3 regions of the Pseudomonas sp. GW821-FHT03A09 genome follow, and region 2 is predicted to be linked to each of the others. Evidence: riboswitches for the same ligand, from Rfam matches in the RefSeq annotation. Region 2 holds a riboswitch; each other region holds the start of a gene.

Region 1 (4,443 bases), on a different contig from region 2:
CCAGCGGCTGCCCCTTGGGCTGGCCGCCCTCGAACGGTACGAAGATCACCTTGTAGCCACTGTGCGGCTTGCGGTTCCACGAACCATGCTGGCCGATAAACGCGCCGTTGCTGAACTGCGCCGGTAGTTTGTTACCTTCGGCAAACGTCAGGCCAAGGGAGGCGGTGTGCGGCCCCACGGCATAGTCCGGGGCAATGGCCTTGGCGACCAACTCTGGGTTCTGCGGTGAGACGCGTACGTCCACATGCTGGCCGTAGTAACTGAAGGGCCAACCATAAAAGGCGCCATCCTTGACCGAAGTGATGTAGTCCGGCACCAGATCGCTGCCGATTTCATCGCGCTCGTTCACGGCCGTCCACAGCTTGCCACTCTGGGGTTCCCATGCCATGCCGTTGGGGTTGCGCAGGCCGGAAGCGAAGATGCGGTGCTGGCCGCTGGCGCGGTCGACTTCCCAGATCGCCGCGCGGCCTTGTTCCGCCTCCAGGCCGTTTTCGCCAACGTTGCTGTTGGAGCCGACGCTCACATACAACTTGCTGCCGTCCTTACTGGCCACCACGTTCTTGGTCCAGTGATGATTGAGGGTGCCACCCGGCAAGTCGACTACCTTGATGCCCGCTTCCTTGATTGTGGTTTCGCCAGGCTGGTAGGGAAAACGCAGCAGTTTGTCCGAATCCGCCACATACAGATCGTTACCGACCAAGGCCATGCCGAACGGTGAATTCAGATTCTCCAGGAACACCGTTCGGGTCTCGGCAACACCATCGTGGTCGGCATCGCGCAGCAGCGTGATGCGATTCGGACTCGGCACGCCAGCACCGGCGCGGCCCATGACTTTCTCCATCACCCAGCCCCGAATGCCCTTGGCGTCGTCCGGCTTGGGCGGTGCGTTGGTTTCCGCCACCAGCACGTCACCATTGGGCAGCACATACAGCCAGCGCGGGTGATCCAGGCCCTCGGCAAATGCCGCCACTTGGATGCCCGCAGCGGCCGTCGGCTTGGCGCCGTCGGGCCAGCCAATCGCTGGGGCGATATTCACGGTGGGGATCAAGGTTTTGTTCGGTTCCGGCAGTTTGGGTGAGGGCCCGGTGCCGTCGGAAACCTGCAAGGTAGAGCTTTCCCCGCAGGCGGCGAGGGTGCCGGCGAGCATGATCAGTAAGGCCAGTCTGGTTTTATGCATGGTTTTCTCCTTAATACCTGTATGGGTAGAGAAGCACGGCGCCCCAATGGTTCAAGTGGCAGGCCAGCTTTAATTGACGCTCCACCCCCAACCCACTAACCTTCGCGGCTTGTTCCAGGTGCTCTGTGACCCAGGGGTCGACAGAGTGAAACAGGGAAGCCGGTGAGTGAGCGCACTTGTACACAGTGCTGCCGCGATCCCGGCGCTGCCCCCGCAACGGTAAATGAGTCAAAGCGGTGCTGTTTGCCACTGTATCTACATGATATGGGAAGGCGCGCCGTCGGCCTGCGCGCCACTCATGAGTCCGGAGACCGGCCTGGTTCATCCAACAGCATCACGGTGGGCGATGCTTGGCTGTCTGTTTTGTCTTTTTCCTGCCCGCCGTTTTTGTCCAGCCCCAACGGAGAGCTGCCATGACCGATTCCCCCGACCGCGACGAACGCCACCTGGCACGCATGCTGCGCAAAAAAGCCGTGATCGACGAGCGTATCGCCAATTCCCCCAACGAATGCGGATTGCTGCTGGTGCTGACCGGCAACGGCAAAGGCAAGAGCAGCTCGGCGTTCGGCATGCTCGCCCGCGCCATGGGCCACGGCATGCAGTGCGGTGTGGTGCAGTTCATCAAAGGGCGCAGCAGTACCGGCGAAGAGTTGTTCTTCCGCCGCTTCCCCGAGCAAGTGCGCTTCCATGTGATGGGCGAAGGCTTTACCTGGGAAACACAAGACCGCCAGCGTGACATCGCCGCTGCCGAGGCTGCCTGGGCGGTTTCTCGCGAACTGCTGCAAGACCCGGCCATCGGCTTGGTGGTGCTGGATGAGCTGAACATCGCCCTCAAGCACGGCTACCTCGACCTGGATCAGGTCCTGAGCGACCTGCAGGCCCGCCCGCCCATGCAGCATGTGGTTGTCACCGGCCGTGGCGCCAAGCCTGAGTTGATCGAAATGGGCGACACCGTCACCGAAATGGGCATGCTCAAGCACGCGTTCCAGGCCGGTATCAAGGCACAGAAGGGCGTCGAACTTTGAATCAGCCACGTCATTGCCCGGCCGTCTTGATCGCCGCACCGGCGTCCGGCCAGGGCAAAACCACCGTCACCGCCGCGCTCGCCCGTTTGCACCGCAACCTGGGGCGCAAGGTGCGCGTGTTCAAATGCGGGCCGGATTTTCTCGACCCGATGATTCACGAGCGCGCCAGTGGTGCGCCGGTGTATCAGTTGGACATGTGGATGGTCGGCGAGCAAGAAAGTCGCCGTCTGCTATGGGAAGCAGCGGGAGAGGCCGACCTGATCCTGATCGAAGGCGTGATGGGCCTGTTCGACGGTACGCCATCCAGCGCCGACCTGGCCCGCCACTTCGGTGTGCCCGTGCTCGGGGTGATCGACGGTACCGCCATGGCCCAGACCTTTGGCGCCCTGGCCCTGGGCCTGGCACGCTATCAGCCGGACTTGCCGTTCGCCGGGGTGCTGGCCAACCGCGTCGGCACCCAGCGTCATGCGCAACTGCTCGAGGGCAGTCTGACTGAAGGCCTGCGTTGGTACGGCGCGCTGTCCCGGGAAACCGGGATCGAGCTGCCGAGCCGTCACTTGGGCCTGGTACAAGCCAGTGAATTGAATGACCTCGACGTGCGCCTGGACGCCGCCGCCCAAGCCTTGGGCAGCAGCTGCGAAGTGGCGTTGCCGCCGCCGGTGACCTTCGCCGCCCCCGAGGTGACAGAGGCCGAGCCGTTGCTTGCGGGTGTGCGGATTGCCGTGGCCCGTGACGAGGCCTTCGCCTTTACCTATGGCGCCAGTCTCGACGTGCTGCGGGCGATGGGTGCCGAGCTGCGCTTCTTTTCACCGATTCACGATTGCGAATTGCCCGACGCCGACAGTCTTTATTTACCTGGCGGTTACCCGGAGCTGCACCATCAGGCGTTGTCGGAAAATACACCGATGCTTGACGCCATCCGCGCCCACCATGCTGCCGGCAAGCCTTTGCTCGCCGAGTGCGGCGGCATGCTCTACCTGCTTGATTCGCTCACCGATGTCGACGGCAACCGCGCCGAGTTGGTTGGCCTGCTGCAGGGGGACGCGGTGATGCAAAAGAAGCTGGCGGCCTTGGCCCTGCAAAGTGTCGAGTTGCCGGAAGGCGTGTTGCGCGGCCACACCTATCACCATTCCCTGACCAGCACCGAATGGCATCCGATTGCCCGCGGCCTGAGCCCCAACGGCGGGCGCGGTGCCGAGGCGGTTTACCGACAGGGTCGGATGACCGCGTCCTACGTGCACTTCTATTTCCCGTCCAACCCGACGGCGGTGGCCGCTTTATTTGCGCCCACGCTTGAGACCGCTATCGCAGGTAAGCCAGCTCCCACATCGACAGCGTTCACATCTCTCAATGTGGGAGCGGGCTTGCCCGCGAAGAGGCCATGACTGACAACGCATTCCCCGAAGCCGACCGCCAGGCCGTCTACCGCGCCATCGCTGAACGCCGTGACATGCGCCACTTCAGTGGTGGCTCTATCGCCCCTGAGTTGTTGCACCGCTTACTCCAGGCCGCGCATCAGGCCCCTAGTGTCGGCCTGATGCAACCCTGGCGGTTTATCCGCATCAGCGACCGCCCACTGCGTGGGAAGATTCAACAGTTGGTGGAAGAAGAACGCGTGCGCACCGCCGAGGCACTGGGCGAGCGCTCTGACGAATTCATGAAGCTCAAGGTCGAAGGCATCCACGACTGCGCCGAGGTCTTGGTGGCGGCGCTGATGGATGGCCGCGAGCGCCATATCTTTGGGCGCCGTACCTTACCGGAAATGGACATGGCGTCGTTGTCCTGTGCGATCCAGAATCTGTGGCTGGCAGCTCGCGTCGAAGGGCTGGGCATGGGCTGGGTCTCGCTGTTCGAGCCCCAGGCCCTGGCCGACCTGCTGGGCCTGCCGCCCGGTGCCAAGCCCCTGGCAGTGCTCTGCCTGGGGCCGGTGGCCGAGTTCTATCCGGCCCCGATGTTGCAGCTCGAAGGCTGGACCGAACCACGGCCACTGAGCGACATGCTGTATGAAAATGTGTGGGGAGTTAGTCAATGAGTGTGGCCTTGCTGTGTGTCGCTGCGGTGGCGCTGGATGCGTTGCTGGGTGAGCCCAAGCGTTGGCATCCGCTGGTGGCGTTCGGCAATTTCGCCGGGCGCATCGAGCAGCGTTTCAATACCGGGGGGCGAGGCTGGCGCAGCCACGGCGTGACCGCGTGGTTTATCGCCGTGGTGCCGCTGACCGTGTTGGCCACCGCGTTGTCATGG
Region 2 (4,443 bases):
TTCGGCGTGCTCGTGTATTTCGGTAGCGGCCGGGGCCTTTTCAAAAGTCTCCGCCTGCAGAATCAGCGGGGCGACCCAGAAGCTTTGCAGCAAGGTCAGCAGCAGGGCGGCCAAAAGGCCCGTGAAACCTGCGGTTTGCGCAATACGCTTGATCATGTCGGCAGGTCTCAGTGGCACGGGAACGCGGCGCTGTGGCGGGTATCGTGGGCGGCGTTATGCACCGCTTCGATATGGGAGAAACCCGCGAAGTACACCAGGCACGCACCCAGGATCGATGCACCGATGGCGGCGGTCAGGCGTTGGCTCAGGGTAGAAGTGCTGCTGGCGGTGTGCGAAGTGCTGCTGATGATCGACATGGCGCGTCCCTTTGGGTTTTCGGGGCGAAACGAGCGCATGAAAACCCCGCGAGCCAGGCCCGCAGGGTTTCGAACAGCGCCCGCCCACCGCGGGTTTGTTATCTGATTTTTTCGGGCCGGTCTCCGGGCTTGCGAGGGGCTCAATGCCTGAAAACGTCGCCTTCCCATACCGTTTGGCACAGTGGATATGACGTTTCGCTCGCTTACCGTTGCGGGGGCAGCACCGGACTGTCATGTGAACATGAGTCACCGGTTTCCCGTTTCACCCTTTGCAGGGCACCCGAAACAAGATGTGTAGGAGAGCATGGGGGTGGGAGGGGAGTCAATTGGGATGTGGTTTTTGGTGGTGGTGTACATATCCGTTATTTGGGTAACGGCTACTATTGGTTCCGCCCTTACGGCGGGTCACTTTGGAAAAGTCCCAAAGTAACCAAAGGGCTCTTGCCCCAACACTCGGCACCTCGCCTAGGCTCGGTGTGCCCTCACTCCGGGTTGCCCACGGATTCAAGCCTGCGTTCGGCCAGCGTGTTTGACGGGGCGCTCCAGATCAAAAGCAAAAGCGCGGCGGCCTTAGAGCTGACCGGTTTCTGACTGTCGATCTCGGTCAAATGTGGGAGCTGGCTTGCCTGCGATGGCATCAGTTGGGTGTACCTGATTCACCGAGGTGTTTGCATCGCAGGCAAGCCAGCTCCCACAGAAAAGCAGATCTGATGCTGCTCTGGCTTTTGCTCTGTTTTTGATCTTGATTTTGATCTTAGGCGCCCCATCAAACACGCTGGCCGGAATTCGGCATGGATTTGGGGGGTAAACCGGCATGGATGCCGGTTTAGCCGCCCCGCGCCATGGATGGCGCGTGGCGGCGGCCCCCCAAATCCATGTCGGATTACGGGCACACCGAGCGTGAGCGAGGTGCCGAGTGTTGGGGCAAGAGCGTTTTGCTTACTTTTGCGCTTTTCAAAAAGTGAGCCGCTGTAAGAGCGGAACCCTAAGTGGCCGTTACCGCAGCAACGGATATGTACACCAGCCAACCCCATCATTGACCATCCCCCAAGCACTGCGTAGCCTTGCACCCTCGAGGTTCTTCGGCCCAGGCCGAAGCTAAGAAGGGAACGCGGTTCAAGCCGCGGCTGCCCCCGCAACTGTGAAGGGTTCTGCTGACTGCCACGCCACTGCCGATAAGGCGGGAAGGCGCAGCCAGCGCCGGTCGCAAGACCTGCAAGCCCCAAGCCAGGAGACCTGCCTCGCAACCGATTTTCCAATTCAACCGGGCGGGGTGATCCGGTGACGAAATCCGCTGCTGCGCGCTGCCGCAGGGCCTGTCGTCCCGTATGCCCGCCCCAAAGGGCATCCGATGAAAACACTGGCCAAACTCCCTGTCACCATCGTTACCGGCTTCCTCGGCTCGGGCAAGACCACTTTGCTGCGCCATATGCTGGATAACGCCCAGGGCCGCCGCATCGCTGTGATCGTCAACGAATTTGGCGAGCTGGGTATCGACGGGGAAATCCTCAAGCAGTGTTCCATCGGTTGCACCGAGGAAGAAGCCAACGGTCGCGTGTACGAACTGGCCAACGGCTGCCTGTGCTGCACCGTACAAGAAGAGTTCTTCCCGGTGATGCGCGAGTTGGTGGCCCGTCGCGGTGACCTCGACCATATCTTGATCGAAACCTCCGGCCTGGCCCTGCCCAAACCTCTGGTGCAAGCCTTCCAGTGGCCGGAAATCCGCAGCGCCTGCACCGTTGACGCGGTGATCACCGTGGTCGACAGCCCGGCCGTGGCCGCTGGCACTTTCGCCGCGTTCCCGGATCAAGTGGACGCCCAGCGCAAGCTCGACCCGAACCTGGATCACGAGTCGCCGCTGCACGAGCTGTTCGCCGACCAACTGGCCAGTGCCGACTTGGTAATCCTCAACAAGACTGACCTGATCAGCCCTGAAGACCTGGCCCGTGTGCGCCTGGAAGTCGCCGAAGAACTGCCGCTAGCAGTGAAGATCATCGAAGCCAGCAGCGGTCGCCTGCCATTGGACGTGCTGATTGGTTTGGGCGCAGGCTCTGAGGAGCATATCGACGCTCGTCACAGCCATCATGATCATCATCACGAAGGCGAAGACGATCACGACCACGATGCTTTCGATTCGATCTCCATCGACCTGCCCCAAACCGACGAAGCGCTGCTGCTCGACGCCCTGACGCAGCTCGTTGTGCAACACGGCATCCTGCGCATCAAAGGTTTTGCGGCCATCCCGAACAAACCGATGCGCTTGCTGATCCAGGGCGTGGGCACACGTTTCGACAAGCACTTCGACCGTGCCTGGGGCGCCGATGAGGCGCGCACCACACGCCTGGTGCTGATCGGCCAGGAGCTGGACGCAGCGGGCCTTGAAGCGCAACTGCGCGCTGCCCTCAGCGTCTGACCCATGCACCTGCTCAGGACCCAACCCGGTGGTTTCGTCTCGGATGACAATATTGCCGACTTAGGCCAAACCCCCGCTGAACTGGTAATCCTGTGCAGTGGCGATTCCAGCCTGGCGCTGTTGGCCGAGGCCGCTCAGCAGTTGCCTGAGGATTACCCCAGCCTGCGCCTGGCCAACCCGATGCAGGTACAGAACCACGCTTCGGTCGATCTGTACGTTGATGAGGTGTTGCGCCACGCCAAGGTGATCCTGATTTCGCTGCACGGCGGTATCGGTTATTGGCGCTACGGCATCGAACGCCTGGTGGAGTTGGCCGAGCGCGGCGTGCAACTGATCCTGGTGCCGGGGGATGATCGCCCGGACCCGGAACTCAGTGGCCTGAGTACCGTCGGTATGGAAGAGCGCGACCGCCTCTGGCACTTCCTGCGCCAGGGCGGCTTGGGCAATGCCCTGGATTTCTATCGTTGCCTGGCCAGTGCTTACCTGGGCCGCGATTACGCGTGGAGCGAGCCGCAAACCTTGCCGCGTACGGCGATTTACCACCCACATAAAGCCAATGCCCGGCTCAATGACTGGCAAATAGCGTGGGAGGCTGAGTTTCCGGTGGCGGCGGTGCTGTTTTACCGCTCTCATTTGCAGGCCGCCAATACCGCTTTTATCGATGTGTTCTGCCAACGTTTGCAGGCGGCGGGGCTTAATCCGTTGCCGATAGCGGTGGCCAGTCTGAAAGAGCCCGGCTGCCTCACGGTGGTCGAGGAACTGCTGAATGACGTCGGAGCAGCGGTGATCCTGAATACCACCGGCTTTGCCCAATCCAGCCCCGAAGCGCCGCACTTGCGCCCGTTTCGCCGCAATGTCCCGGTGATCCAGGCGATCTGCGCCCAAGACAACCAGCCCGGCTGGGAGGCCAGCGAACAAGGTCTCGGCCCGCGTGACCTGGCGATGCACATCGCGTTGCCGGAGTTGGACGGGCGCATCATCAGTCGGCCCATCAGCTTCAAAGACCTGGCTTGGCGCAGCGAGCGCAGCCAGTCGGACGTGGTGTGCTACCGCGCCGCCCCTGAGCGCATGGACTTTGTCGCCGCACTGGCGCGGCGTTGGGTCGAACTGGCGCGGCTGCCGAATGCGAGCAAACGCATTGCGCTGGTGCTCGCCAACTACCCGACCCGCGACGGACGCATCGGCAACGGCGTGGGCCTGGACACCCCGGCCGCTGCGCTGAATATCCTGCGTGCGTTGCAAGCTGAAGGCTATCCACTGCCGCAGACACTGCCGGACAGTGGTACGGCGCTGATCCATGAGCTGTTGGGTGGTGTTACCAACGACATGGACAGCCTCGACCAGCGCCCTTGTCACCAAAGCCTGGGCTTGGACGATTATGAGGCGATGTTCAACGGCTTGCCCGCAGCCAACCGCCAGGCCGTGCTGGAGCGCTGGGGCGCGCCTGATCGCGACCCGATGTGCCGCGACGGTCGTATGATGGTCGCTGGCCTGCGCTTGGGCCTGACGTTTGTCGGCATCCAGCCAGCGCGGGGTTATCAAGTAGACCCTAGCGCGGTGTATCACGATCCGGACCTGGTGCCGCCCCACGGCTATCTCGCCTTCTATTTCTGGTTGCGCCACACCTACGGCGCTCACGGCGTTATCCACGTGGGCAAGCACGGCAACCTCGAA
Region 3 (4,443 bases), on a different contig from region 2:
CTATCCCTAAGTGGCCTCTCCAGGACCTCTGTGGGAGCTGTCGAGCTTTAGCGAGGCTGCGAAGGCGGCGGCACTGCCAATGAATAGGTTGCCTGCCCCACATCTGAGCGGTGCTCCATCAGTCAACTTGGGCGTAAGCGCAGGATCTGCGCTCCGTCGAACGGGTCTGTCAGGTAATGCGCCTGCACCCCGAATGTGTCCTGCAAGCGTTGTGGCGTCAGTACCTGCAGCGGCTTGCCCAGCGCCACCAAGTGCCCGCGATCCAGCACGGCCAGGCGATCGCAGGTCAGCGCCTGATTCAGGTCATGCAGGGCAATCAGCGTGGTCACCGGCAACGCTTGCACACCTTTCAAGATTGCCAGCTGATGCTGGATATCCAGGTGGTTGGTTGGCTCATCCAGTAGCAGAATCTGCGGACGTTGCGCCAGGGCGCGGGCGATGTGCACGCGTTGGCGTTCACCGCCGGAGAGGCTGCGCCAGGCGCGTTGGCCCAGGTGGGTGGCGTCTACGTCATGCAGTGCCTGACTTACGATGGCATGGTCTTCGCCGGACCACGGGCTCAGTGCCGACAGCCAGGGCGTGCGCCCCAGGGCCACAGCGTCGAACACGCGGATGGCGTCGTCGGTGTCGGCTTGTTGCTCCACCATCGCCAGTTGCTGCGCGATGGCGCGGCGTGACAGTTTGCCCAGGGGCTGGCCGCCCAACCGTACTTCGCCGTTGGCCGGTGCGCGCAAGCCGGCGAGCAGCTTGAGCAGGGTGGATTTGCCGGAACCGTTCGGCCCGACGATGCCCAGGGTTTCGCCCAACTGAACGTCAAGGTGAATGTCATGCAGCAACTGGGCCTCACGCACTTTGAAACCCAGGCCGGTGCAACTCAAGACATTCATCGCGCGTTCCTCCGGCCGATCAGGATCAGCGCAAACACCGGCGCGCCCACCAATGCTGTGACCACCCCGACCGGAACCACCTGGCCTTTGATCAAGGTGCGTGAAAGGACGTCTGCCGCAATCAGGAACAGCGCGCCACCCAGGGCACTGGCCGGCAGCAAGCGCGAATGTCCAGTGCCCAGCAGCAGGCGCACGGCATGGGGAATGACCAGCCCGACAAAGCCGATGGAGCCGACAATCGACACCATCACCGCCGTCACCAGCGCCGCACAACCCACCAGCACGAACTGCACGCGGCGCACCGGGATGCCGAGGGACGCCGCCGAGTCCGTGCCGAAGGTGAATGCATCCAGCGCACGGCGATGCCACAGGCACACCGCCAGGCCCAAGACCGCCACGGGCATCGCCAGCCACACTGACGGCCAGCGCACGCCGCTGAGGTTGCCCAGCAGCCAGAACATGATGCCGCGGGCCTGTTCGGAGCTGGCCGACTGGGTGATCAGGAAGGCGGTGAGGGCATTGAACAACTGCGAACCGGCAATACCGGCGAGGATGATCTGCCCGGTGCCACTGGCCGAACCGCTGGCGCGGGCCAGCAGAATCACCAAGGCAAACGCCGCCATGGCGCCGACGAACGCGCCCGCCGACAGCGAAATCAAGCCGCCGCCCACGCCGATCAACGCCACCAGCACGGCGCCAGTCGACGCACCGGCGCTGATGCCGAGCAGGTACGGGTCGGCCAGGGGGTTACGCAGCAACGACTGTAAAATCACGCCGCAGGTCGCCAACCCGGCACCGCAGGCGGCGGCGACTAGGGCGCGGGTCAGGCGGTAGTTCCACACCACGCCTTCGTCGATGGGGTCCAGCACATAGCCGGCCGCCCACAGTTTGTTGGCGAGCACCTGCAACACCACCTGCGGTTCGATGGCGGTTTCGCCGATGGCCACGCCAGCAAGGACCGCGAGCAGTAGCAGGGTGAGGGCGAGCAGGGTACGGATCATTGGGGCAGGTCGTAGCCGTCGATCGCGCCGGCCAGTTGTTCCAGGCCATCGAACATGCGGATGCTGGCTTGCAGGGCCAGGGCGTCAATAATGATGATGCGGTTGTTTTTCACGGCGTCCATGTTGCGAGTCACCGGGTCGCTGTGCAGGAAGGCGAGTTTCTTTTCATGGTCGTCGGCGGGGTAGCGGCGGCGGTCCATGCGGGCGATCACCAGGAAGGTCGGATTGGCCTTGGCCAGGGTTTCCCAGCCGACGGCGGGCCACTCTTCATCGGACTGCACCACGTTGTGCAGGCCCAGGGTTTCCAGCATGAACTCCGGAATACCTTTATGACCGGCCACGTACGGATCGCTGGCCATTTCGGCGCTGGAGAACCACACCAGTGCGCTGGCTTGCTTGAGGCCTTTGCTCTGCGCGGTGGCGACCGATTTGGCCAGGCGCGCCTTGAGCGTGTCGTTCAGTTGCTGGCCGCGGTCCTGTACGTCGAAGATCTGCGCCAGTTGGCTGATGCTTTTATAGATCGTCTCGATGCGAAACGGCTCAAGGCGCGTGCCGTCGGCGCCCACCAGGTTGTCCTTGCCTTCGCAGTCGGAGGGCAGCAGGTAGGTGGGGATTTTCAGTTCATGGAATTGCTCGCGGGTACCGACCACGCCCTGCGGCCCGACCACCCATTCCAGCTCGGCGGCTACCAGTTGCGGGCGCTTGGCGATCACGGCTTCGAAGCTCGGCTCGTTGCTGGCCAAGCGCTCGATCTTGTCGTTCTGCGCCTGGAATTGAGGCAGTACGTTGTTGAACCACAACGAGGTACCGACCACTTTGTCCGCCAGGCCCAGGGCGTAGAGCATTTCGGTGGCGGCCTGGCCGATGGTCACGCTGCGGGCGGGAGCTTGTTGGAAGATGAGGTGGCTGCCACAGTTTTCGACGGTCAGTGGGTAGTGGGTGGGCGCGGCCTGGGCCAAGGCACAGAAGCCTACGCCGGTGAGCAGGGCGGTAACGCGTGGCAGCATGGGGCATCTCCGTTTGAACCGTACAAGGAGCTGGGGAGGCACGGTTTGGAAATACAGCCATGAACGCTGCCGATGGGGCAGGGCAAGGATGTCCTTCCCGGACACCCCGCCGGTTAGTGATCTAGCTGGGCCGGCAGGTCTCCTGACTGATGCGTCGTTGCCTCGCTCCGGCCTTCCCGAGCATGGCTCAGTGGCAGTGTGGAGCAGGCTCAGCACCTACAGTTGCGGGGGCAGTTCCGATTGACGCGATGGGGCCGCGCTTCGGATTCCCTATTAGTCCCGTTTGGGAACCGGCGCGGTATGGTAGTCGATCAGGACGAGGCGACATAGCCCAAGGTGCGCTTGTTCAGACGCGAATGTCCTCAAGGCCTTGGATCAGCGCTTCGATCCGCGTGCCGGTGGCGCGTTCTTCGTTGCTGAAACCATCGTAGTCGGCCAGGTTGGCGAAGCGGATGCCGGTCAGGCGCTCTATCTGGATCACGCTGCGCTGGTAGGTCCTGAGTTGACCGAATACCAGGTCGAGCTGATCCAGTTCGCGGATTTGGTCGATCATGTAGGCGCTGGCAGAGGGTTTGCCGTCGTCGTTGAGGTAGGCGACGACTTTCCAGAACGCTTGGGGAATTTGAACGCCTCGGTACACACGGTCACCCGCGGCAAACACCGGACCGGTAAACACCGTGGCGCGGGCTTTCCAGCGTTGCGTGTTGTCCAGAATGTAATCTTCGAGTTCCAGCCAGGTCTTCTGGTTGAACCCACTCATCTGTGGCGAGCAGTTGGTGAAATGGAAGGTGTCGGCGTTGGCGGTCTGGGCGTCGTCGCCCCAATTGGGGTCTTGTCGGCGGACCAGATGACCACGATCCAGGCCGTTCTTGGCATACAGCTCGTCGCCCACCTGGGCACTGTTGGGCAGGCGACCATCGTAGGCCCAGCTGTCGTTGCGGCGGATGATGTCTACCGACCGGCCTCCGTCGATATTGACGCCCACATACAGTGCGAGCCGCTTGGAGCGTGACATCGTCACCGAGAAGTGCGTGTAGTCCAGGCGCTGGCCGCCACCGTCCAGTGTCTGAACGTCACCTGCGAGGGTTTCCTCCACCGTTGGCCATGGCACTACGAAGCTGCCGAGAAAGTCGTCTGCGTAGCCGCGCCGGTCTTTCAAATCTTTGGCCGAGGTAACGCGGGGCGCCGCCGCCCTGGCTTCCATGAGGCTGGGGCTGGGCATGATCAACGGGCGTAAATCGCCGAGTCTGGGGCGGTGGGCAAGGTCGATTTTGGCTTTACGTGCTGGCATCGGTGAGTCCTCCTCGGATAAACGCGACTGCAACATAGCTTGATGACAATTGAAGGTACGCGTTAACCCTCGGGGGCTATCCTGAAACAGTCTCCCGGACGTTCACCGCACGCCAAAAGGAGCCAGCCAATGTGTGATCGCCATTTGCGTAACCCTGTTTTCTGCTTGATTCCGCCCTACATGCTCGACCAGATCGCGCGCCACGGTAATAAGGCGCAACGAGATGTCGCGCTGCGTACTCGTGCCAAGGACAGCAC

The links. Region 2 has a riboswitch for cobalamin ahead of cobW (cobalamin biosynthesis protein CobW). Riboswitches for the same ligand answer to the same signal wherever they lie in the genome.
Positions count from the first base shown of each region.
Region 1: it holds a riboswitch for cobalamin, as region 2 does, so the genes downstream of both, cobO (cob(I)yrinic acid a,c-diamide adenosyltransferase) here and cobW (cobalamin biosynthesis protein CobW) in region 2, are expected to answer to the same signal.
Region 3: it holds a riboswitch for cobalamin, as region 2 does, so the genes downstream of both, AC07V4_RS07940 (ABC transporter substrate-binding protein) here and cobW (cobalamin biosynthesis protein CobW) in region 2, are expected to answer to the same signal.

Region 1 covers NZ_JBWKUX010000004.1:275,406-279,848, reverse strand. Annotated here, with positions in the region: gene AC07V4_RS09160 (PQQ-dependent sugar dehydrogenase) at 1-1,177, opposite strand, end outside; cobalamin riboswitch at 1,277-1,511, shown strand; gene cobO (cob(I)yrinic acid a,c-diamide adenosyltransferase) at 1,591-2,202, shown strand; gene AC07V4_RS09150 (cobyrinic acid a,c-diamide synthase CobB) at 2,199-3,587, shown strand; gene bluB (5,6-dimethylbenzimidazole synthase) at 3,584-4,234, shown strand; gene cbiB (adenosylcobinamide-phosphate synthase CbiB) at 4,231-4,443, shown strand, end outside.
Region 2 covers NZ_JBWKUX010000010.1:137,716-142,158, forward strand. Annotated here, with positions in the region: gene AC07V4_RS19170 (CbtA family protein) at 1-156, opposite strand, end outside; gene AC07V4_RS19175 (CbtB domain-containing protein) at 168-356, opposite strand; cobalamin riboswitch at 454-655, opposite strand; cobalamin riboswitch at 1,415-1,614, shown strand; gene cobW (cobalamin biosynthesis protein CobW) at 1,708-2,769, shown strand; gene cobN (cobaltochelatase subunit CobN) at 2,773-4,443, shown strand, end outside.
Region 3 covers NZ_JBWKUX010000004.1:9,797-14,239, reverse strand. Annotated here, with positions in the region: gene AC07V4_RS07950 (ABC transporter ATP-binding protein) at 123-887, opposite strand; gene AC07V4_RS07945 (FecCD family ABC transporter permease) at 884-1,888, opposite strand; gene AC07V4_RS07940 (ABC transporter substrate-binding protein) at 1,885-2,895, opposite strand; cobalamin riboswitch at 3,011-3,205, opposite strand; gene AC07V4_RS07935 (DNA/RNA non-specific endonuclease) at 3,242-4,186, opposite strand; gene AC07V4_RS07930 (M4 family metallopeptidase) at 4,316-4,443, shown strand, end outside.